DNA from 3 places in the Sphingomonas sp. RS6 genome. Region 3 is predicted to be linked to each of the others. Evidence: predicted binding sites of a transcription regulator. Region 3 holds the regulator's gene; each other region holds the start of a gene.
What was found. The regulator LexA, encoded in region 3, represses DNA repair genes until DNA is damaged. The targets are predictions, from matches to a motif close to GTTCCNCNCTTGTTCT.
Positions count from the first base shown of each region.

Region 1: ACX40Y_RS07465 (ATP-dependent helicase) is a predicted target of LexA. The motif match lies at 3,708-3,723, and genes of this name have one in related genera.
Region 2: ACX40Y_RS02650 (ImuA family protein) is a predicted target of LexA. The motif match lies at 2,941-2,956, and genes of this name have one in related genera.

Region 1 covers NZ_JBTMWM010000003.1:50,142-57,571, forward strand. The annotation lists gene ACX40Y_RS07450 (YdcH family protein) at 1-84, opposite strand, end outside; gene ACX40Y_RS07455 (glycine zipper 2TM domain-containing protein) at 322-846, opposite strand; gene ACX40Y_RS07460 (hypothetical protein) at 1,046-1,369, shown strand; gene ACX40Y_RS07465 (ATP-dependent helicase) at 1,395-3,704, opposite strand; gene ACX40Y_RS07470 (putative bifunctional diguanylate cyclase/phosphodiesterase) at 3,859-5,406, shown strand; gene ACX40Y_RS07475 (hypothetical protein) at 5,462-5,656, shown strand; gene ACX40Y_RS07480 (inorganic phosphate transporter) at 5,727-7,367, shown strand; gene ACX40Y_RS07485 (hypothetical protein) at 7,424-7,430, opposite strand, start outside.
Region 2 covers NZ_JBTMWM010000001.1:567,053-574,482, reverse strand. The annotation lists gene ubiG (bifunctional 2-polyprenyl-6-hydroxyphenol methylase/3-demethylubiquinol 3-O-methyltransferase UbiG) at 1-559, shown strand, start outside; gene ACX40Y_RS02665 (hypothetical protein) at 578-1,156, opposite strand; gene ung (uracil-DNA glycosylase) at 1,261-1,971, shown strand; gene ACX40Y_RS02655 (PEPxxWA-CTERM sorting domain-containing protein) at 2,052-2,708, opposite strand; gene ACX40Y_RS02650 (ImuA family protein) at 3,012-3,722, shown strand; gene ACX40Y_RS02645 (Y-family DNA polymerase) at 3,640-5,724, shown strand; gene ACX40Y_RS02640 (error-prone DNA polymerase) at 5,730-7,430, shown strand, end outside.
Region 3 covers NZ_JBTMWM010000003.1:241,053-248,482, reverse strand. The annotation lists gene ACX40Y_RS08365 (citrate synthase) at 1-646, opposite strand, end outside; gene gltX (glutamate--tRNA ligase) at 674-2,098, opposite strand; gene ACX40Y_RS08355 (ComEC/Rec2 family competence protein) at 2,127-4,289, shown strand; gene bla (subclass B3 metallo-beta-lactamase) at 4,286-5,143, shown strand; gene lexA (transcriptional repressor LexA) at 5,232-5,909, opposite strand; gene ACX40Y_RS08340 (molybdopterin molybdotransferase MoeA) at 5,967-7,151, opposite strand; gene ACX40Y_RS08335 (PilZ domain-containing protein) at 7,193-7,430, opposite strand, start outside.

The DNA.
Region 1 (7,430 bases), 190 kb from region 3:
GGGCAGCCGCCGCATCAACTCGCGCCGGATTTCACGTTCCAGCCGGTGGTGGGTCGCGATCAGCCGTTCGACAAGCGTATTCATTCAAGCCTCCATCGATGGATATTGCATCGATCGAGTGGCCCGATGTCGGTTCACGGAGGGTGCGGGGGAGACACGTCGTCAACCAGCACCGAGCGCACTCGATGCGGTCCGACATCACGGGGCCTTCGCAAGGAAGACCGCCGCCAGAGGGGCCCGGTCCCGCCCAAACAACATCGGTGCGATCGCGTGATCGTGCAAGTGGCCCCGGGCAAAAAAATCGCCCGGGGCAGCAAGGCGTCAGCGGCAGCGAACGTCCTGATTGTTCTGCTGGTTGTTCTTGTCGACCGACGCGCCGATCGCGCCGCCGGCGATTGCCCCCAGCAGGGTGCCGACCGTGCTCGAATGACGGCTGGAGATGACGTTGCCGAACAGGCCGCCGGCAGCCGCACCGACGATCAGCCCGGTGGTGCCGTCGGGGCGCTTGCAGTAATAACGGCCGTCCTGGCCGCGGTACACGCGATCATTGGGGCCGAGCACGACTTCGCTGCTGCCCGGACGATAATAGCGCGACGGTTCGTAATCACCTTCGTCGCGGATATCGACGCGCGGCGGCGGCGCGTGCGCGATCCAGTCGCTATACTCGGCATAGCGCGATGCCGCCTGCTGGAAGATGCGGTATTCACGGTCGAAGCGGTCGCGAGCTGCCTCGAAACGGGCGCGCTCCTGCTCGGGCGTGGAGAAACGGGCTCCGTTCTGCGCAAGCGCCGGCGTTGCGACCGACAGCCCGGCAGCCGCGACGGCGAGGGCGATCAATGGCTTCATGCGAAATCTCCTTGTTCATCATCGATATTGGTCCGTCGCCGGAACGAACCCCGTCATCCGGGCTTGCGCGTGAAGGCCGGCTGAACGAAGCTGCGCGAAATGACGGGTGCTGGGGAGGACGACACAATGGCTGGCACGATACGTTTTTGCTGCTATGCAGCATTGGTATTAGATTTGTCCTGTCAACGTTAGTGAGACCGTGACCGAAGCCCCCGTCAACAACACGCCCTTCGTGCTGGAGGGCATTGTGCGCCTGCGCTGCCTTCAGGTGACCTATAATCGCACGCGCATGATCGTCGCGCCGCATATCCTGTATACGCGCAACGAGTCGCTTTACACCGATGCGCTGGTCGTCTCGCGCGAAGGGATGCTGCCGCGCGAGCCCAAGATCGGGACGTTCAAGGTGGACGGCCTTCGCGAGGTCGCGGTGCTCGACCGAGCGTTCGAGATCAGCCCGCTGTTCGATGCCGAACTCGACAAATATGCCGGCGTTACGTTGATGGCCATCGAGCCCGAGGCCTGATCCGCAGCCGGCGTGCGCCGCACGATCACTCCGCCAGGCTGACGAAACTGTCCATCACGCGCTTGCGGCCGGCCTGTTCGAATTCGATCTCCAGCTTGTTGCCTTCGATTTCCGCGATCGTGCCATAGCCGAACTTCTGGTGGAAGACGCGCATGCCGATTGCGAGATCGTCGCGCGGCTTGGCGCCGAAACTGACGGCGGACGCGCGGCTTTCCAGCACGCGCGGCTGATCGCGGGTGAAGGTTCGGGCGGTAAAGCCGCCGCCGGGGTTCTTCGGATCGACGCCGGCTGCGCGCTGCCAGCCCGGTCCGCGGCCGGCGCCGCGGGACACATCGGCAAACGGATCGCTCCGCTCGCTCCAGTTCGCGCGCCACAGGCTTTCGCCGCCGCTCATCGTGCTTTCGGCCTCGACATGCTCGGGCGGCAGCTCGCCGATGAAACGGCTTGGCAGGCTCGACGTCCATTGGCCGTAGATGCGCCGGTTTGCCGCGTGGAGGATAATCGCCCGCTGCCTGGCGCGGGTGATCGCGACATAGGCAAGGCGCCGTTCCTCTTCGAGGCTTGCTAGCCCGCCTTCGTCAAGCGCCCGCTGCGACGGGAAGATTCCTTCCTCCCAGCCAGCGAGGAAAACGGTGTCGAACTCCAGCCCCTTGGCGGCGTGGATCGTCATGATCGTCACCTTCGGCTCCTCGGCCGAGGCCTCGTTGTCCATGACGAGGCTGACATGCTCGAGGAATGCCGAAAGCGTCTCATATTCCTCCATCGCCCGAACGAGTTCGTTCAGATTCTCGAGCCGGCCGGCGGCCTCGGTGGTGCGATCGGCCTGCCACATCGCGGTATAGCCGCTCTCGTCGAGGATGATCCGCGCGAGATCCGGGTGTTGCAGGTCGTTGCCCATGCTCCGCCAGCGCGCCATGTCGCCGATCAGGTTGCCGAGCGATCGTCGGGCCTGCGGCGTAAGTTCATCGGTATCGAGGATGCGCGCGGCGGCGGCCGTCAGCGGCAGGCCCTGCACTCGGGCGAACTGGTGGACCTTGGCGAGCGCCTTGTCGCCCAGACCGCGCTTGGGGACGTTGACGATACGCTCGAACGCCAGGTCGTCTGCCGGCTGCGCCACCACCCGCAAATAGGCAAGCGCATCGCGGATTTCCTGTCGTTCGTAGAAGCGGAAGCCGCCGATGATGCGATAGGGAAGGCCGATCGCGATGAACCGGTCTTCGAATTCGCGCGTCTGGTGCTGTGCGCGCACCAGAATCGCGGCGCCTTCAAGGCTCAGGCCGCCGCGTTGCAGCCCCTCAATCTCCTCGCCGACACGGCGCGCCTCTTCCGGGCCGTCCCAGACGCCCAGAACCTTGACCTTTTCGCCGACGTCCACCTCGGTCCACAGCGTCTTGCCCAGCCGGCCGCCGTTATTGGCGATCACGCCCGATGCGGCGCCCAGAATGTGCGGCGTGGAGCGGTAATTCTGTTCGAGCCGGATCACCTTCGCGCCGGGGAAGTCCTTTTCGAACTTCAGGATGTTTTCCACCTGCGCGCCGCGCCAGCTGTAGATCGACTGATCGTCGTCGCCCACGCAGCAGATGTTCTTGCGTTCCTGCGCCAGCAGCCGAAGCCACAGATACTGGACGGCGTTGGTATCCTGATATTCGTCGACCATGATGTAACGGAAGCGCTGCTGATACTGCGCCAGAACGTCGCGGTCGGTTTTCAGGATGGTCAGCATGTGCAGCAGCAGGTCGCCGAAGTCGCAGGCGTTCAGCAGCCGCAGCCGTTCCTGATACTGTGCGTAGAGCGATTGTCCGCGGCCAGCGGCATAGGCCTCGGATTCCCCGCCATCGAGATCGGCAGGCACGAGCCCGCGATTCTTCCAGCCATCGATCAGCCCCGCCAGCTGGCGCGCCGGCCAGCGTTTCTCGTCGAGATCATTGGCGACGATCAACTGCTTCAGCAGGCGCAACTGGTCGTCGGTATCGAGGATGGTGAAGTTGCTTTGCAGCCCGACCAGCTCGGCATGCCGCCGCAGCATCTTTGCGCCGATCGCGTGAAAGGTGCCGAGCCACGGCATGCCTTCGACAGCCTCGCCGACTAGCCTGCCGACGCGCTCGCGCATTTCCCGGGCGGCGCGGTTGGTGAAGGTGACGGCCAGAATCTCCGAGGGGTAGGCGCGCCGCGTCCACAACAGATGTGCCAGCCTTGCGGTCAGCGCGGCTGTCTTGCCCGTGCCCGCGCCGGCCAGCACCAGCACGGGGCCGTCAGTGGTCAGCACGGCATCGCGCTGCGGCTCGTTCAGTCCGTGCAGATAGGGGGCGTCGGGTGTTTCGATCGGGGTCGGCATCCGCGAACAACTAGGGAACGGGGCCCGCCGGGGCAAGGCGGCGATCGCGCATCGTACCCTGCAGCGGCGGTTCGCCGGTAACCGCGTCTATAAAGGATCAAGGAGTCGCGAGTGGAACGATATGCGCGGTCGCTGGCCTAGACGCCGAATTTACGTGGTTACGCGGGCCGAGGCCGCGATCGTGACAGTCGGGGGCGTTCTGTTCGCGAGCTGGGCGTCGATCGTTCACCCGTTCGAAACCGTGGTGGCTTTCCTGATGTCATTCGGGAAATGGCCGGTCGACGAGATCTTCTTCACCTTTTCGCTTTCCGCTTTCGCCTTATTCGCGATCGCCTTGCGACGTGCCGGTGAACTCGCCGGCGAAATGGCCAACCGCGAGGCGGCAGAGGCGCGTGCGCTGTCGCTGGCGCGGCATGACCCGCTCACCGGCCTCGCCAATCGTCGCGTGTTGCAGGATTCGCTGCCGACGCTGGTCGCTGCCGCCGAGGCGGCGGCGCGCCAGTGCACGTTGCTTTGCATCGACCTCGATCATTTCAAGCCGATCAACGACGTGTACGGCCACGAAACGGGGGATCGCGTGCTGGGCGAGGTTGCGACGCGCCTGTCGCAGATCGCAAAGGGCGAACTGGTCGCCCGGACGGGCGGCGACGAGTTCGTCATGGCGGTTCTCCAGGAACATGGCAGTGATGCCGCCGCCCGCCTGGCTGGGCGGGTGATCCAGTCGCTTTCCGCCCCGTACCGAATCGGCGACCGCCGGCTCGAGATCGGCGCCTCGGTTGGCATCGCCCGAAGCCCGCTCGACGCGAGCTCGGCCGAGGACCTGCTTCGCGCCGCGGACGTCGCGATGTACGAATCGAAGCGGAGCGGGCGGGGCACCTATCACTTCTTCCGCAGCGACATGGACGAGCGGCTCCGCACCCGTGCCGCGATCGAGGCCGACCTGCGCGACGCGATCGAGAATGGCGAGATCGTCCCCTATTTCCAGCCGGTGATTTCGCTGGCCGATGATCGCGTGCTCGGCTTCGAGGCGCTCGCCCGGTGGCACCACCCGGTTCGGGGCACAATCGCGCCGGACACGTTCATCCCCGTCGCCGAGGATCTGGGCCTGATCGACATGCTGTCGGTGCGGATCCTGCGCGACGGGTGCATCGCGGCGCGCGAATGGGCGCCGGATGCGACGCTGTCGATCAACATATCGCCGGTGCAGTTGCGCGATCCGTGGCTCGCGGTGCGCCTGCTCGCCGTGCTCACCGATACCGGATTTCCGCCGGGTCGCCTGATCATCGAGGTGACCGAGAACGCAATCATCGACGATATTCCGGCCGTCGCCGAACTGTTCGAATCGCTCCGGCGCACCGGCATCCGCATCGCGCTCGACGATTTCGGCAAAGGCTATTCCAGCCTGTCTCATCTGCGTCTGCTGCACTTCGATCATCTCAAGATCGACGGGTCGTTCGTCCGCACGGTGGCTTCGCCCGAGAGCCAGAAGATCGTGAAGGCGGTGGCCGGCCTCGGCAAGGCGCTGGGCATGCCGGTGACGGCCGAAGGCGTCGAGACGGCTGCCGCCGCCGAGCTGTTGCGATCGCTCGGTTGCGAGCAGGCGCAGGGATATTTTTACGGGACGCCCGCGCCGGCGGGGGCGCTGGGCGTTGCGGCTGACGGCGAGTCCCGGTTCGAGAAGGGCGTCGCGACCGGCAACTGACGGCGCCGGATTGCCTAATGCCGCGCCCCCGCTTATGGGCGGCGCCAGAGTTTCTATGGCACCCCGCAACCTTTCCCGCCGGCTTAAGGTCCGGCTCGCAGCTGTCATCACGCTGGCGATCGTCGCTGCCGTCGTGGCGTGGCGCAGCCACCCGTCGGGCGCGAACATGGCATGTACGCCGGGGCGCGAGGAGCAGCGTGATTCCACTGGCAAGCTGGTGCGGATCGTCCGCACCGAATGCCTCCGCTGAGCCGTCATGGCCTGACCGTCATCGACTCGTCATCATCCTGTCACAAGTTACGCCCAGAGGCGCATTCATCATGGCGACACTCGCAATGGAACAAGCCCCGCCCGCACCTGCGGGACGGAGTCCCCGCTTCGACTACGAGACGCATCCCATCGCCAAGGCGCTGTTCGGGATCGTCATCGTAGGGGGTCTGGCTTTCGCCGGCTGGAGCGTTCTCACCGATACGCGCGGCGTGGGCGAGGAACTCGCATTCGGCGTTTTCGCCTTTCTCGGCCTTGCGCTGCTGATCGCCCTCGGCTTCGAGTTCGTGAACGGGTTTCACGATACCGCCAATGCCGTCGCGACCGTGATCTACACCAATTCGATGCCTGCCCATCTGGCGGTCGTGTGGTCCGGAGTATTCAATTTCCTGGGCGTGATGGTGTCGAGCGGCGCCGTCGCCTATTCGATCATCACGCTGCTGCCGGTTGATCTGATCCTCAACGTCGGCTCGGCCTCGGGCTTCGCGATGATCTTCGCGCTGCTGCTTGCCGCGGTGCTGTGGAATCTCGGTACCTGGTATATCGGCCTGCCCAATTCCTCCAGCCATACGCTGATCGGATCGGTGCTGGGCGTCGGTTTCGCCAACCAGCTGATCTCGGCGGGTTCGCGCGGCGGCACAGCCGGTGTCGACTGGAGTCAGGCGCAGAAGGTGCTGACCGGCCTGTGGATGGCGCCGCTGATCGGGTTCGGCGCGGCACTGCTGCTCCTGCTCGTGATGCGGATGCTGGTCCGCAATCCCAAGCTTTACCGCACGCCCGAAGGCAACACGCCCCCACCGTGGGGAATCCGCTCATTGCTGGTGTTCACCTGCACCGCGGTGTCGTTCAGCCACGGCTCGAACGACGGCCAGAAGGGCATGGGGCTGATCATGCTGATCCTGATAGGCTGCGCGCCGACGGCCTATGCGCTCAACCGCACCCTGCCGGCGAGTTCGACCCCGGCGTTCGTCGAAACGGCGCGTAGCGCGTCCGCGGCATTCGACGCGCGCAGTGGCGGCATCGTGATGCCGACCGATCGTGCGCGAGCGACGCTGACTCAGGCATTGCAGCAGCGCAAGGCGGACAGCCCGGCCGTGTTCGCGGCGCTCGAAAGCCTCTCCGAAGACCTCACCCAGCGGGTCGCCAGCTATGGCTCGCTCAGCAAGGTCCCTGCCGAAGCGACGTCGAACGTCCGCAACGACATGTATCTGGTGCTCGACTCCACCAAGCTGGCGATCAAGAAGCCCGACAGCTTCAAGCCCGCCGAGATCGCCAAGCTCAAGCGCTATCAGAAGACGCTTGAGGAGGGCACGCGCTTCATCCCGCTCTGGGTCAAGATCGTCGTTGCCCTGGCGCTCGGCCTCGGCACGATGATCGGCTGGAAGCGTATCGTTGTCACCGTGGGCGAGAAGATCGGCAAGCAGCACATGACCTATGGCATGGGCGCGTCGGCCGAACTCGTCGCGGCCGGCACGATCCTGGCGGCGGACAATTTCGGCCTGCCGGTTTCGACCACGCACATTCTGTCATCGGGCGTCGCTGGCGCATCGGTGGCGAGTGGTGCCGGCCTGCAGTCGCGCACGATCCGCAACCTTGCGATGGCGTGGCTTCTGACGCTGCCGGCCGCAATGGCGCTTTCCGGGGGCCTTTACTGGTTGATGCTCACGGCTGTTCGGGTGTTCGGCCTCAACTGATCGATGATACGGAGATTGTGGCGCGGGCGGCAAAGATACTGCCCGCGCCTTTCCTGTCAGACG
Region 2 (7,430 bases), on a different contig from region 3:
CGGGTTCACGCCGCTGGCGGGCAAGACCGCGATCGATGTCGGCTGCGGCGCCGGGCTGCTCTGCGAACCGCTGGCGCGGCTGGGCGCGCACGTCACCGGCATCGACGCCGCACCCGAAAACATTGGTGCGGCGGCCGCCCATGCGGCGCAGTCGGGTCTCGCGATCGACTATATCGCCGGCGGGATCGAGGACCTTTCGGGCCGGCAGTTCGACCTCGTCACCTCGATGGAAGTGATCGAACATGTCACCGATCCGACCACGTTCGTTGCGGGGCTGGCCGGGGCGCTGGCCGAAGGCGGGCTGATGATCCTGTCGACGCCGAACCGTACGCCCCTGTCACGGCTGGCGATGATCACCCTGGCCGAGGGCACCGGCGCGATCCCGAAGGGCACCCACGACTGGCAGCGATTCTTGAAGCCTGAGGAGCTCGAGGCGCTGCTCGCCGACGCTGGTCTGAAGGTGATCGACCGCAAGGGGCTGATCCTATCCCCGGCGCGCGGCTTCGTGGTCGGCGAGCAGGAAGCGCTCAACTATCTCGTCACCGCGGTCCGCGCCTGACCCGCGGCGAGTACGCCGTCAGCGGTTGAGATCGAGCACGAAGATCGGGCCGAAATCGAGCACCTGTTTCGCGGTGGCGAGATGGAGCGAGACCGAAAGCTCGCCGGGCGCATAGTCGCGGTCGGCCGTGCCGGCGACGGGATACATCTTCCAGTCGCCGGTGACTTCGATCGGGCTACCGAACACCGGCGTATAGGGTTCCTTGGCCATCGCGACCTGCGCCGTCGCGATCCTGGCGCGATTGGCACCGGCAGGCAGCTTTTCGGCGCGCGCCCAAATGACGATGACCAGCTTGTCGCCCTTCTTCACCGGCTGGTTGAGCGGCGACAGCAGCCCGACACTGTAGGGCTGGTCCGACGCGCCGGCGATCGGCACCCGCAGCGCCCATTCGCCCTGCACCGCCTTGTCCTTGTGGATGGCGGGTTTGGTCGGCAGGCCATAGACGATGAAGCTCGACGGCTGCGGCGTGTTGATGATCTGCTTCGTGACGTCAGGCTGGGCTTGTTGCTGCGTCTGTTGCTGTGCGGGTGCCTGTTGCTGAGCGGGCGCTGCCTGGGCGGCGGCGCACAGCGCAGCCGCGACGAACCATTGTTTCATCGTCTGTCCTCCCCCTTTGTTTTGACTCGAGGCTATCCGGTTCGTTGGCACTGTCAATCGCGCGGCGGTTGACACCGGCCGGGCGTGGCCGACACATGCGCGCCATGTCGACGGTCAAGCTGCATCCGAGCTGGCTCGCGCCGCTTCAGGACGAGTTCAATCAACCCTATATGGCGGCCCTGCGCGACTATCTGCGCGCTGAGAAGGCAGCGGGGAAGCGCATCTTTCCAGCCGGCAGCGAGTGGTTTCGTGCGCTCGATCTGACGCCGCTCGATCAGGTGCGCGTCGTGATCCTGGGGCAGGATCCCTATCATGGCGAGGGTCAGGCGCATGGGCTTTGCTTTTCGGTGCGGCCCGGCGTCCGCACGCCGCCCAGCCTCGTCAACATCTACAAGGAGATGGAGGCCGATCTGGGCATTCCCCGCGCGGGCCACGGCTTTCTGGAACATTGGGCGCGGCAGGGCGTGCTGCTGCTCAATTCGGTGCTGACCGTCGAAATGGGCCGCGCCGCCGCGCATCAGGGGCGCGGGTGGGAACGGTTCACCGATGCGGTGATCCGGCTCGTCAACGCCCAGGTTGAACCGGTGGTATTCCTGCTCTGGGGCAGCCATGCGCAGAAAAAGGCGGCGTTCGTCGATTCGATCGAGCGGGGCGGGCGCCATCTGGTGCTGAAGTCGTCGCATCCGTCGCCGCTATCGGCACATGGCGGGTTTTTCGGCTCGCGGCCGTTCAGCAAGGCGAATGCGTTTCTGGAATCGCGCGGGCGGCAGCCGATCGACTGGGCGCTTCCCGCCTCGCCGGCGAGCGAGGGCTGAACGCGCCTAGCTGTGCCCGACAAGGCGATGCCGGGCATGTGGCCCGGCATCGCGATTGGGTGCTTCCGAAAGCGCGAGGCTCAGGCCGCGAGCGCCTGACCGGCGACGCTGCGGCGGCGGCGCATCGCGGCGCCGGCAAGGCCGAAGCCGCCAATCATCATGGCCCAGGCTGCCGGTTCGGGAACCGCGCCGCCCGTCGCGTCGGTGGTGAACGTCAGGCTCCAGCCACCGGCGATGGTGCCGGTATCGCCCGGAAAGACGTCGCCGACAAATAGCGTCCATGTGCCATTCGGCGATGCGCCGAAGAAGTCTGCGAATGACAGCGCGTTAGCATAGCCGATAAACTCGTAGAAGCCATAGTTGGACGGGAGATACGTGCCCGACGTGACGGGCGTGAAATCAACAAAGGACTCGGGCAACGCCGTGCTGGCATCGTCGCTGAAGGTGAGGTCGATGTTGTTCCAGTCCGTGCCTGATCCAACCTGGCTCATGAAGACGAAGCCGAGGCCCAGGTCGACGTTGAGCAGGCCGAGCACCAGATCGTCCGGATAAGTATGGCTGATGTCATTGAGGGAAAGGGTAAGACCCGTGATGTTTCCGGCGATCCCGAAAACATTGATGCTGCTGGTGACTTCGCCGGCATCGACGATGGCGATCGGATCGGGGTTCGAAACCGTCTGTGCGATTGCTGGCGTTCCAGCGAGGGCGAGCGCGCAGGCCGCGAGTAATGCTTTCATCTGGTATCCCCTGTGTTGCGCAATGGCGGCTCAGAGTCCCTCGCATGTTCGACCAAGTCAACAGGTCGTTAACCACAATTTGACAGCAAGCCGCCAATTCTGTGTCGCAGGGGCACGGCGCCGGTGGCGGATGAACCAATCGGATAGCGCAGTGTTTCGTTCGCCCGCAGTGTGGCGGGTGATGTTGGTGGTCGGTTCAGGACGCTCTGCCCGATTGACTCGCGCAGATTTAAGAACAAAATAGGAACGAAGTCTTAGCGAGTCGTCGTGCCCGATCCAGCCGCCCTTGACCAGTTACGTGCGATGCTCCGTACCATCGAAGGTACCGGATTCCGTCGCCGCCCGGTATTGCCGTTCGGCCTGGAGCGGCTCGATGCGCGGCTGGCCGATGGTGGGTTGCGGCTCGATGCGCTGCACGAGATCGCCGGCGCGACGCCCGATCTGACTGACGATTGCGCGGCCACCGCCTTTCTGGGCGGCATCGCCGCGCGCTGCTGGGGGCCGGTGCTGTGGGTGGTCCGGCGGCGCGACCTGTTCGCGCCCGGGCTGGCGCAGGTCGGGCTCGACCCAAAGCGCGTGATCTATGCCGAGGCGCGCGATGACGACGAACTGCTCGCGATCATGGAGGAGGGGCTGCGGCATCGCGGGCTCGGCGCTGTGATCGGCGAAGCGAAGCGGGTTGCCATGCCCGCCACTCGCCGGCTGCAACTGGCGGCGGAGGGCGGGCGCACGATCGCGTTGCTGCTCAAGCGCCATGCGCGCGCGGGGAGCGATCCGCTGGGGGCACCGTCTGCCGCGGTGACACGCTGGCGGATCGGCTGTGCGTCCTCGGCGCCGCTGCCGGTGGAGGGGGTCGGGCGGCCGCGCTGGGAGCTGTCGCTGGCGCGGCAACGTGGGGGGGAATCGTTCCAATTCTTGGTGGAGGCCTGCGATGCAACGGGTCGCTGCGCTCTTCCTGCCCCACTGGTCGCTCGACCGCGTGCGGCGGGCGGAGCGGCGCGTGCCGCCGCCTGAGCGGGCGCACCCTCTTTCTCCCGACTCGCCTTCCGACGATGCGCTCGCGCCCGTCCAGGCGCTTGCGGCTGCCGAGCAGGAAGCGGCCTGTTCCGTCCAGCGCGGCGGCGGCTGGCGGCCGGGCGCGCGCTGGGCGCGGGCCGCGCGCGATGCCGCCATCGCCGCGCTGCCGCCGCACCAGCGGCCGCCGATGCGCGAGCTCGGCCGGCGCAGCGAGGCGGCCGAGCCGGTCTTCAAGCGGATGCGGCCCGACGAGGGCGGGGCGATGGCGGGCGGGGTGGTGCCGCTGCCGCTGGCGGCGCGCGGGGGGGCGCCGTCCGTTGCTGTGCCCACCCCCGCCACCCCTACAGCGTCATCCCCGCGGAGGCGGGGATCCATTGACTCAGCGGTTGAAGAGGGCGCCGCGACGGCACGGCGAATGGATCCCCGCCTTCGCGGGGATGACGATGGAGGGCGGGGGGAGCGCCGGAGCAAAACGCAGGCGACGTTGGGGGATGTGGGGAAGGCTCCCCGCATCCTCTCCCGCCGCACCGGCAGCCGCAGCGAAGTCGCCGCCGCCTGCCCCGCAGCGATCACCGCGGGTATCCGCATCGGCATGGCGCTCACCCAGGCCCGCGCGTTGGTGCCCGATCTGCGCGTCGACCCCGCCGACCCGGACGGCGACCACGCCGATCTCGAACGCTTGGCGCACAGCCTCGCCCGCCGCTGGTCGCCCAGCGTCACCCTCGCCGGCGAGGACCTGCTGTTCCTCGACCTGACCGGCGTCGCCCATCTCCATGGCGGCGAGGCCCGAATGCTGCGCCGGCTGCACGCGCTGCTCGCCCGGCTGGGGTTCGCGAGCAAGATCGCCGTCGCCGATACCCCCGGTGCCGCCTGGGCCTTCGCACGCTTCCGCCCCGAGACGTTGCTGCTCTGCCCGCCCGGCGAGCATGCCGCCTGGCTCGCTCCGCTGCCGGTCGAGGCGCTGCGGCTGCAAGGCGATGCGCTCGACCTGCTCCACCGGCTCGGCGTCGACAGCATCGGCCAGCTCGCGGCGTTTCCCCGCGCGCCGCTGGTACGCCGCTTCGGTACCACGATCGCCGCGCGGCTCGACCAGGCGCTGGGCCGCATCGCCGAGCCGGTCACCCCGGTCACCCCCCCCGAGCCGATCGCGGTCACCCAGCGCTTCGCCGAGCCGATCGCCACCCCCGAGGCGATCGCCCACTGGCTGGGCGATCTCGTCCACCGCCTCGCCGGAGCGCTGGCGGAGGCGGGGCAGGGCGCGCGCCGGATCGGGCTGGTCGCCGATCGGGTCGATGGCGTGCCGCAGCGGATCGGCATCGGCCTTGCCCGCGCCAGCCGAGATCCAGCGCATCTGCTCCGCCTGCTCGCGCGCCGGATCGACCAGATCGAACCCGGCTATGGCCTAGACGCGATGACGCTGCATTTGCTGCGCAGCGAACCGCTTGGGAGCCTGCCGGTGGACGAGCGGCTCGATGCCGAGACGGCGCCCGATCTCGCCCCGCTGATCGACACGCTGGCGACGCGGATCGGCATGGCGCGGCTGTGGCGGATGCGGCCGGTGGAAAGCGACGTACCCGAACGCTCGGCCGCAGCACTCCCGCCCCTCGACCCGCCGGAGCGCGAAGCCCCGCCGATGAAGGCCGACGATGTCCGCCAGCTGGACCGGAACGCCCCGCTGCCGCCCTGGCATCCGGATTGGCCGCGCCCGATTCGCCTGCTCCGCCGGCCCGAGCGGCTGGACTTCGTCGTCGCCGAACTGCCCGACCAGCCGCCGCGCCGCTTCACCTGGCGGGGGGAGCGGCACGAGGTGGTCCGCGCCGACGGGCCCGAGCGCATCCATGGCGAATGGTGGAAGCGCGCGACCGAGACGCATGCCACGCGCGACTATTTCCGCGTCGAGGACGAGCGCGGCCGCCGCTACTGGTTGTTCCGCCAGGGCGATGGCGAGCGCAGCGTGACCGGTGATCTCAGCTGGTACCTCCACGGCCTGTTCGGGTGAGCGCGATGTACAGCGAACTCCAGGTCACCAGCCATTATTCCTTCCTGCGCGGCGCCTCCGCGCCTTCCGAGCTGTTCGAGGCGGCGGCGGCGTTCGGCATGCCCGCGCTCGGCATCACCGATCACAACAGCGTCGGCGGCATCGTCCGCGGGCTGGTCGCGGCGGAGGAGACCGGCGTGCGCCTGGTCACCGGCTGCCGGCTGGATCTGACCGACGGCAGCGGCGTGCTGGCCTGGCCCGAGGATCTGGCCGCCTGGTCGCGGCTCACCCGGCTGCTCAGCATCGGCAAGGCGCGCGCTGATGCGCAGCATGGCGAGAAGGGGCAGTGCTTCCTCCATTGGGAAGACGTGGCCGGCCATGCGGACGGCCTCGTCGCCGCGTTGGTGCCCGGCATGGCGGACAGCGGCGACCCGGCCGCGCTGCGCTGGATGGCGGATGTGTTCGGGGAGCGCGGTCATGTCACGCTCACCCGTCATCGCCGTCCGCAGGAGGCAGTTCGGCTGCACGGGCTGGCAGAGGCCGCCGCCGCGCATGGCCTGACCCCGCTCGCCACCGGCGACGTGCTCTACCACCATCCCGACCGGCGGATGCTGCACGACGTGATGACCGCGATCCGCCACACCACAACCGTGGACGATCTCGGCTTCCGTCGCGCCCGCAGCGCCGACCGGCACCTCAAGCCCCCGCACGAAATGGCGCGCCGCTTCGCCGCCTGGCCCGAGGCGCTGCAGGCAGTCGAGGCGGTGGTCGAACGGTGCAGTTTCAATCCCCGCGAGCTCAGCAAGCTCTATCGCTATCCGGACGAAGTGGTGATGTCCGGCCGCAGCCCGCAGGCGGCGCTGGCCAAGCTGGCCCGCGATGCGCTCGCCGCGAAATTCCCGGAAGGGCCGCCGCCCGCCTATGCCGAACTGCTCGAGAAGGAACTGCGGCTGGTCGATACGTTCGGCTACGCGCCCTATTTCCTCACCGTCCATTCGATCGTCCGCTATGCTCGCGCGCAGGAGATCCTGTGCCAGGGGCGCGGCAGCGCGGCCAATTCGCTGATCTGCTTCCTGCTCGGCGTCACCTCGATCGACCCGGTGGTGCATAAATTGCTGTTCGAGCGGTTCATCTCCGAGGACCGCGACGAGCCCCCCGATATCGACGTCGATTTCGAGCATGAGCGGCGCGAGGAAGTGATCCAGTGGATCTACGAGACCTATGGCGCCCGCCATGCCGCACTCACCGCCGTGGTCAGCCGCTATCGTACAAGGGGGGCGGTGCGCGAGGTCGGCAAGGCGCTGGGGTTGCCCGAGGACGTCACCGCAGGGCTGGCGGGGCAGGTCTGGGGCTGGTCCAACGAAGGGGTGAGCGAGGCCGATGCCGCCGCGCTCAACCTCGACGCCAGCGAGCCGCGGCTGGCGCTGACGCTCGACCTTGCCCGCCAACTGATCGGTACCCCGCGGCACCGCTCGCAGCATCCCGGCGGCTTCGTGTTGGCCCAGGCCAATCTCGACGAGATCGTGCCGATCGAGCCGGCGGCGATGGTCGACCGGCGGGTGATCGAATGGGAGAAGGACGATATCGAGACGCTCGGCCTGATGAAGGTCGACATTCTCGGGCTCGGCATGCTCGGCTGCATGCGGCGCGCGTTCGATCTGCTCGAGCAGCACAAGGGCGTGAAGCTGACGCTCGCTTCGGATGCGATGCAGGATGATGATCCGGCC
Region 3 (7,430 bases):
CCACCACCGGGTTCACTTCATATTCCTCGGCGGGAACGCCGAAGGTCATGCGCAGGAAGTTGCCGGTGTAGCTCAGGTCGTTCTTCGGATAGAGGAACGGCTGGCCGACACTGTACTTGTACGCCATCGCCGCGATCGTCGGCATCTTGGCGATCAGGCGGTGCGACGCGATCATGCGCTGCTGCGGGTCGGTGATATCGGTCGAGTCGTGGTAGAAGGCCGAAAGCGCGCCGGCGACGCCGCACATCACCGCCATCGGATGCGCATCGCGACGGAAGCCGCGATAGAAGGTCGCCAGTTGCTCGTGCAGCATGGTGTGGCGCGTGATGGTGTAGGTGAACTTGTCGTATTCCGCCTGCGTCGGCAGTTCGCCGTTCAGCAGCAGATACGCCACCTCCATGAAGCTCGATTCCTCGGCGAGCTGGCCGATCGGATAACCGCGATGGAGTAGGACGCCCTGGTCGCCATCGATGAAGGTCAGCCCGGATTCGCAGCTCGCCGTCGAGGTGAAGCCCGGATCATAGGTGAACGCGCCGGTCTGGGCATAGAGCTTGCGGATATCGACGACGTCGGGGCCGGTGCTGCCCTTCAGGATCGGATATTCAACCTCCTTGCCGGAAATCTGCAGCTTGGCGTTGTCGCTCATGTACGTCGTCCTTTCCTTCGACCCATTCTAGACGGTCGCGCGAACCTGATCTGCGATACGGGCCAGACTTTCTTCGCGGCCCAGCAGCACCAGGACGTCGAAAATGCCCGGGGAAGTCCGGCGCCCGGTCAGCGCCGCGCGGAGCGGCTGTGCCAGGTTGCCGAGCTTCACGCCCGCTTCGTCCGCGACGGTTCGCACCGCCGCTTCGAGCGCCTCCGTATCCCAGGTGACGCTCGCGTCAAGCGCGCCGTGCACCTGCGCCAGCAGCGCCCGCGCGTCGCCCTCTAGCAGAGCGTTTGCGGCTTCGTCCAATTCCAGTGGGCGAGTGCGAAAAAGGAAACCCGCGCCGTCGACGAGTTCGAGGAGATTCTTGGCGCGCGGCTTTAGTGCGGCCATGCTGCGACGCAGAAGGTCACGCTGCGAATCGGTGGTTTCGAAGCCGAGACGCGCGGCGACGAGGTCGGCGAGGCGGGCGTCGTCGGCCTCACGAATGTAATGGCCGTTGAGATTTTCCAGCTTCTTGAGATCGAAGCGCGAAGGCGATTTGCCGACACCCGCGAGATCGAACCATTCGATCGCCTGTTCGCGGCTGATGATCTCGTCGTCGCCATGTCCCCAGCCGAGGCGGAGCAGATAGTTCGACACTGCTTCGGGCAGCAGGCCCAGTTCGTCCCGATAGGCATCGACGCCGAGCGCACCGTGGCGCTTCGACAGCTTGGCGCCATCCGCGCCGTGAATCAGGGGAATGTGGGCATATTGCGGCTCGGCCCAACCCATCGCCTTGTAGATCGGCAACTGGCGGAATGCGTTGTTCAGGTGATCGTCGCCACGGATCACATGGGTGACGCCCATATCATTGTCGTCGACGACGACGGCGAGCATATAGGTCGGCGTGCCGTCGGATCGCAGCAGCACGAGATCGTCGATCTCGGCATTCTGGACGGTGACGTCGCCCTGGACCAGGTCGCGAATAGTGGTTGCGCCCTCGGCCGGCGCCTTCAGGCGGACGACATGCGGGGCGGCCGGATCGCCATCGGTGCGGTCGCGCCAGGGCGAGCGGATACGCAGCGGCTTCTTCGCGGCTTCGGCCTCGGCGCGCATCTGAGCAAGTTCGTCCTGCGTCAGATAGCAGCGATAGGCCGCGCCCTTTTCGATCATCGCCCGCGCGACATCGGCATGGCGGTCGGCCCGCGCGAACTGGAAGACGGCGTCACCGTCCCAGTCCAGCCCCAGCCAGCGCATGCCATCGAGGATGGCGTCGATCGCCGGCTGGGTCGATCGCGCGCGATCGGTATCCTCGATGCGCAGCAGGAACTTGCCGCCATGATGGCGGGCGAAGAGCAGGTTGAACAACGCGGTGCGAGCGCCGCCGATGTGTAGAAAGCCCGTCGGCGACGGTGCAAAACGGGTGACGACCGGCGAGTTTCCGCCGACTTCGGTTGTTGCGCTCAAGCGCGCGTGCTCCCAGACTGTTGTGACGATGGGCAATGCCTTTCCCGCCCCTAGCACGCACCCACGCCCCCTTCAAATAGGGGCATTTCGGGCATTTGCGGCGCTTCGGCGGAAGGCCGAGCAGCTTTTGGAGGCGGAGCGAAGCCAGCTCGTGCTCTGGCTGCCGGTTGCGCTGGGTGCTGGAGTCGCGGGCTGGTTCGGACTGGCCGGGCCTTATCAATGGTGCGGCCTGATCCTGTGCGCGATGAGCGTCGCGGCACTCGGGCTGACCATGCCCGGCCGCAGCGGCCGGATGCTCTTGGTCGGGGGTGCTGCCGTCGCGAGCGGATGCGCGCTGATGTGGTGGCGCGCGGAAATCGTGGCGGCGCCGGTGCTCGCACGGCCGTCGGTCGTGTCGTTCGAGGGGCGCGTCTACGCCATCGAGGCGCTGCCGGCACGCGACATCTGGCGAATCGTCCTTGCGCCCGAGGCGCGGCCGGATCTGCCGCCCCGGGTGCGGGTCAACGTGCCGACGAAGGAAGTTCCGCAGCCGCTGGAGATCGGCGCCAGACTGTCGGTCAGGGCGCGGCTGATGCCGCCGGCGGCGGCGGCGGTGCCCGGCGGCTATGACTTTGCGCGGGCGGCGTGGTTCGTGGGCCTCGGTGCGACCGGACGCGCGATCGGGCCGGTCAAGCGGCTCGACGGGGGTTCAAGCGGCAAGCCCCCGCTGCGCGCCCGGCTGTCCGAGCATATCCAGCATCAGGTTTCGGGCAGCGCGGGCGGCATCGCCAGCGCGCTTGCGACCGGCGACCGCGGCGCCATTGCCGAACCCGATGCGGAAGCAATGCGACGATCGGGGCTCGCGCACCTTTTGTCGGTGAGCGGCCTTCATGTGACGGCGGTGACCGGCGCCGCCATGATGATCGTGCTGAAGCTGCTCGCCCTCAGCCCGACGCTGGCGCTCCGCTGGCGGCTCCCGCTTGTCGCGGCGGGCGCGGGCGCGCTGGCGGCGATCGGCTATACCTGGCTCACTGGCGCGCAGGTGCCCACGATCCGCTCTTGCATCGCGGCGCTGCTGGTCCTGCTGGCGATCGCTCTGGGCCGCGAGGCGCTAACGCTGCGCCTTGTCGCCGCCGGCGCGACGGTTGTGCTGCTGTTCTGGCCGGAGGCACTGATCGGCCCCAGCTTCCAGCTCAGTTTCGCGGCGGTCACCGCCATCGTGGTGCTGCACGAGTCGCCCCGCATGCGCCGCTGGTTCGAGCGCCGGGAGGAGGGCAGGGCGGTGCGGCTTCTGCGCGGTGCCGCATCGCTGCTGCTTACAGGCATTGTCGTCGAGCTTGCCCTGATGCCGATCGCGCTGTTCCATTTCCACAAGGCGGGCCTGTACGGCGCGCTGGCAAATATCGTGGCGATCCCGCTGACGACCTTCGTGGTGATGCCGGCCGAGGCGCTGGCCCTGTTTCTCGATCTGGTCGGGCTCGGCGCGCCGCTGTGGTGGCTGGTGAGCAAGGCGCTTGCGCTGCTTCTTGCACTCGCCCACACCGCCGCATCTGCACCGGGAGCGCTGGCGACGCTGCCGGCGATGCCGGCCGGTGCCTTTGTGCTGATGGTGTTCGGCGGCCTCTGGATCGGCTTGTGGCGCACCGGGCTCCGATTCGCCGGACTGGTGCCGTTCACGCTGGGCGCCGCCTGGGGCCTCGCCAGCCCGTCGCCCGACCTATTGGTGACGGGTGACGGACGTCATCTGGCCATCCGGATGCCCGACGGCGCATGGGCGCTGCTTCGCGACCGGGCCGGCGATTTCACGCGGGCGACGCTGGGCGAAAATGGCGGCGTCGAGCCCGAGCATCTGCAACTGATGACCGAGCGCCCCGAGGCGCGCTGCAGTGCCGACGCCTGCATCGTCGAGCATCGTGCGGGCGGGCGGCGCTGGCGAATCGCGGCGACGCGCAGCAGCTATGCGATCGACTGGCCGCAACTGATCCGGCTGTGCGCAGCCAGTGACATCGTCGTCAGCGACCGCCGCCTTCCGCCACCATGCAAGCCACGGTGGCAGAAACTCGATCGACCGGCGCTCGAACGCAGCGGCGGAGTCGCGATCAACCTACGGACCGCTGGCGTCCGGACGGTCAGATCGGATACGGCGCATCCCTGGATCCATCCGCCGACCGTCAAGCCGCGGTTCGAGCAAAGCAGAGCGAGTCGACCGTGAACCTTTCCCATGCCGCTGCCGCGCTGCTGGCCGCATTCGCCGCGCCGGCCGCATCGGCACAACAGGCCGACTGGGCCCGGGTCCGCGCCGAGTGGAATCGGCCGACCGCGCCGTTCCGGATCATCGGCAATATCCACTATGTCGGCACCGCGGGCATTTCGGCCTATCTGATCACCAGCCCGCAGGGCCATATCCTGATCGATGGCGGGATGGCCGAGAGCGCCCCGTTGATCGCCGCCAACATCGAAAAGCTCGGCTTTCGACTGAAGGACGTGAAGATCCTGCTGATCAACCACGCCCATTGGGACCATTCGGGCGGGCTGGCCGAGCTCAAGCGGCGAACGGGCGCCCGGCTTCTGGCGGCCGCCGCCGAAATTCCCGCACTCGAAACCGGGCATCCCGATTATCGACCCGACCTGTCGAGCGCGCCACCCGTGGCCGTCGACGGCACCTTGGCCGACGGCGAGACGGTCCGCATCGGCACCACCGCGATCGTCGCGCACCTGACCCCCGGGCATACCAAGGGGTGCACCAGCTTTTCGACGCAGGTCCGCTCGGGCGGCAAGCCGCTGACGGTGTTGTTCGCCTGCAGCCTCAGCGTCGCCGACCAGCCTTTGACGCCCGGCCATGGCTATGACCGCGCGCCGGACGATTTCCGCAACAGTTTCGCCAAGTTGCGGGCAATGCATGCCGACATCTTCCTGAGCTTCCACGCCGAGCAGTTCGACCTGAAGGCGAAGCGCAGAAAGCTCGCGGCCGGCGATGCCATGGCCTTTGTCGACCCCGGCGAACTGCCCCGCCGGGTGACGGCCGCGCAAAAGGCATTCGAAGCGGAACTGAAGGCCCAACGCTGAGCCGTCAGACGTTACCCGGACGTTGCCAAAGTTGCCAAAGTTCACACTCGTGCGATGATGCAGGCGCCGTGCGACGCCTGCGCCATCATCAGTAGCGCCGCAACAGCCCCGACAGCCGGCCCTGAACGCGAACCTGGTCCGGGCGGTAGCGCTGCGGCGAATAGTCGCGATTGGCTGGATCGAGCCGGATCATCGATCCTTCCTTGCGGAAGAATTTGAGCGTCGCCTCCGTTTCGTCGATCAGCGCGACGACGATCTCGCCGTCCCGCGCGGTCTCCGTCCGGCGGATCAGCGCATAATCGCCATCGAGAATGCCGGCTTCGACCATCGAATCACCCGCCACCTCGAGCGCATAATGCTCGCCCGACCCGAGCAACGCGGCCGGCACCGGCAGCATCGTCGAGCCTTCGAGCGCTTCGATCGGCGTACCTGCCGCGATGCGGCCATGCAGCGGAATTTCGAGCACGTCATTGGCCGCCGCGGGCGGCACCGAGGACGCCGGCGACGAAACGAGCGGCCGCGCCGACTTGGCCGGCGCCTTCTTCTCGCCGCGTTCGGGCATGCGCAGCACTTCGAGCGCGCGGGCACGGTTCGGCAGGCGGCGGATGAACTCGCGTTCCTCCAGCGCACTGATCAGGCGATGGACCCCCGACTTGGATTTGAGGTCGAGCGCCTCCTTCATCTCCTCGAACGACGGCGAGACGCCGGTTTCGTTGAGGCGATCCGCGATGAAACAGATCAGCTCGTGCTGCTTGCGCGTGAGCATCCAATCCTCCGTGTCTAGAACAGACTGGGAACGTTTACGCAATGTTCCGGCACCGTGTCAAGCGATGTCGAGAATGCGAATCTCGCTGCCCTTGTCGGCGGCCGGGGCATTGGGCTGCCGCACGATCAGGCAGTTGCTGCGGGCGAGGGTGCGCAGCATCGAACTGTCCTGGATGGTGGAGGCGAACACCGCGCCGTCGACGACGACGGCGCGCAGATAATCGGTGCGATCGCCGTTCGCCGGGATCCGTTCGCCGAGCACGGCCGCGCGTTCGATGGGGAAGGGAGCGGCGGCACCCGCAGCATGGGCGACGAGCGGCCGGACGAATAATATGGTGGTCACGAAGGCGGACACGGGATTTCCCGGCAACCCCACCACCGCCATTGTGCCGCGTCGCCCCGCCATCATCGGCTTGCCCGGCCGCAGCGCGATCCGCCAGAAATCGAGCGTGGTGCCCGCCGCCTTGAGTGCGGGGCGCACAAGATCATGATCCCCCACCGACGCGCCGCCGGTGGTGACGAGGATATCGGCGTCGACGGTGGCGAAGGCATGGGTGAGCGCGGCGAGATCGTCGGGGATGATTCCCAGATCAACGATTTCGACCGGGAGGCCGGCAAGCTGCGCCTCGAGCATCAGCCGGTTGGTTTCGGGCAACTGGGCGTCGCCGAGCGGGGAACCTGGGGCCACCAGTTCATCGCCCGTCGCGGCGAGCGCGACCCGGACGCGGCGATGGACCGCAATGGTTGCGATCCCCGCGACGCCGAGGAGCGCCAGTCGTGCCGGGGTCAGCCGTTCGCCCCGGCGAACCAGCGGTTCGCCAGCCTCGAAGTCGAGTCCGCGGCGGCGGACATTCCGCCCATGATGGGCAGGCCCGTTTCCGGCCAGACGGATGGTGTCGCCATCCGCGTCGGCCTCCTCCTGGACCAGGACCGTGTCCGTCCCGTCGGGCAGCGCGGCGCCGGTGAAGATCCGCACCGTCTCGCCGGGGGCGACAATTCCCTGATGCCGCCGGCCGGCCGCGCTTTCGCCGACCAGCCGCCACGGACCGGGTATGTCGTCGAAACGGATCGCATACCCGTCCATCGCCGAGAGGTCCGCCGCAGGCTGCGTGCGCAGTGCCGCGACATCCGCCGCCGCCCACCGTCCGGCGGCTTCGGCCAGCGGCACATGTTCGACGGGCAGGCTGGGCGCCAGCGCGAGCAGGCGCGACTGGGCATCGGCGATCGGAAGAAGCGCGGTCATTTCCGGGGCTTGGCCCGGTGAAGCCGGCGACACAAGCCCCGTCAGGCGGTGCCGCGCACCGAGAATCCGTGGAGATCGCTTTCGCGGAGCGGCAGGCGGAACTCGCAAAGCGCGCGACGCTGATCGACTTCCAGCACGCGGGCCGGACCGCCGCCAAGCCCGGTGAGCGCCACCCAGAGCTGGCTGCCGGGGCGGAAGGCGTGGCGCGCCTCGAACTCGACCAGATAGGGGGTGAGCGCGCGGACGCGCACATTCCACCAGCGCACGCCTTCGCGGACC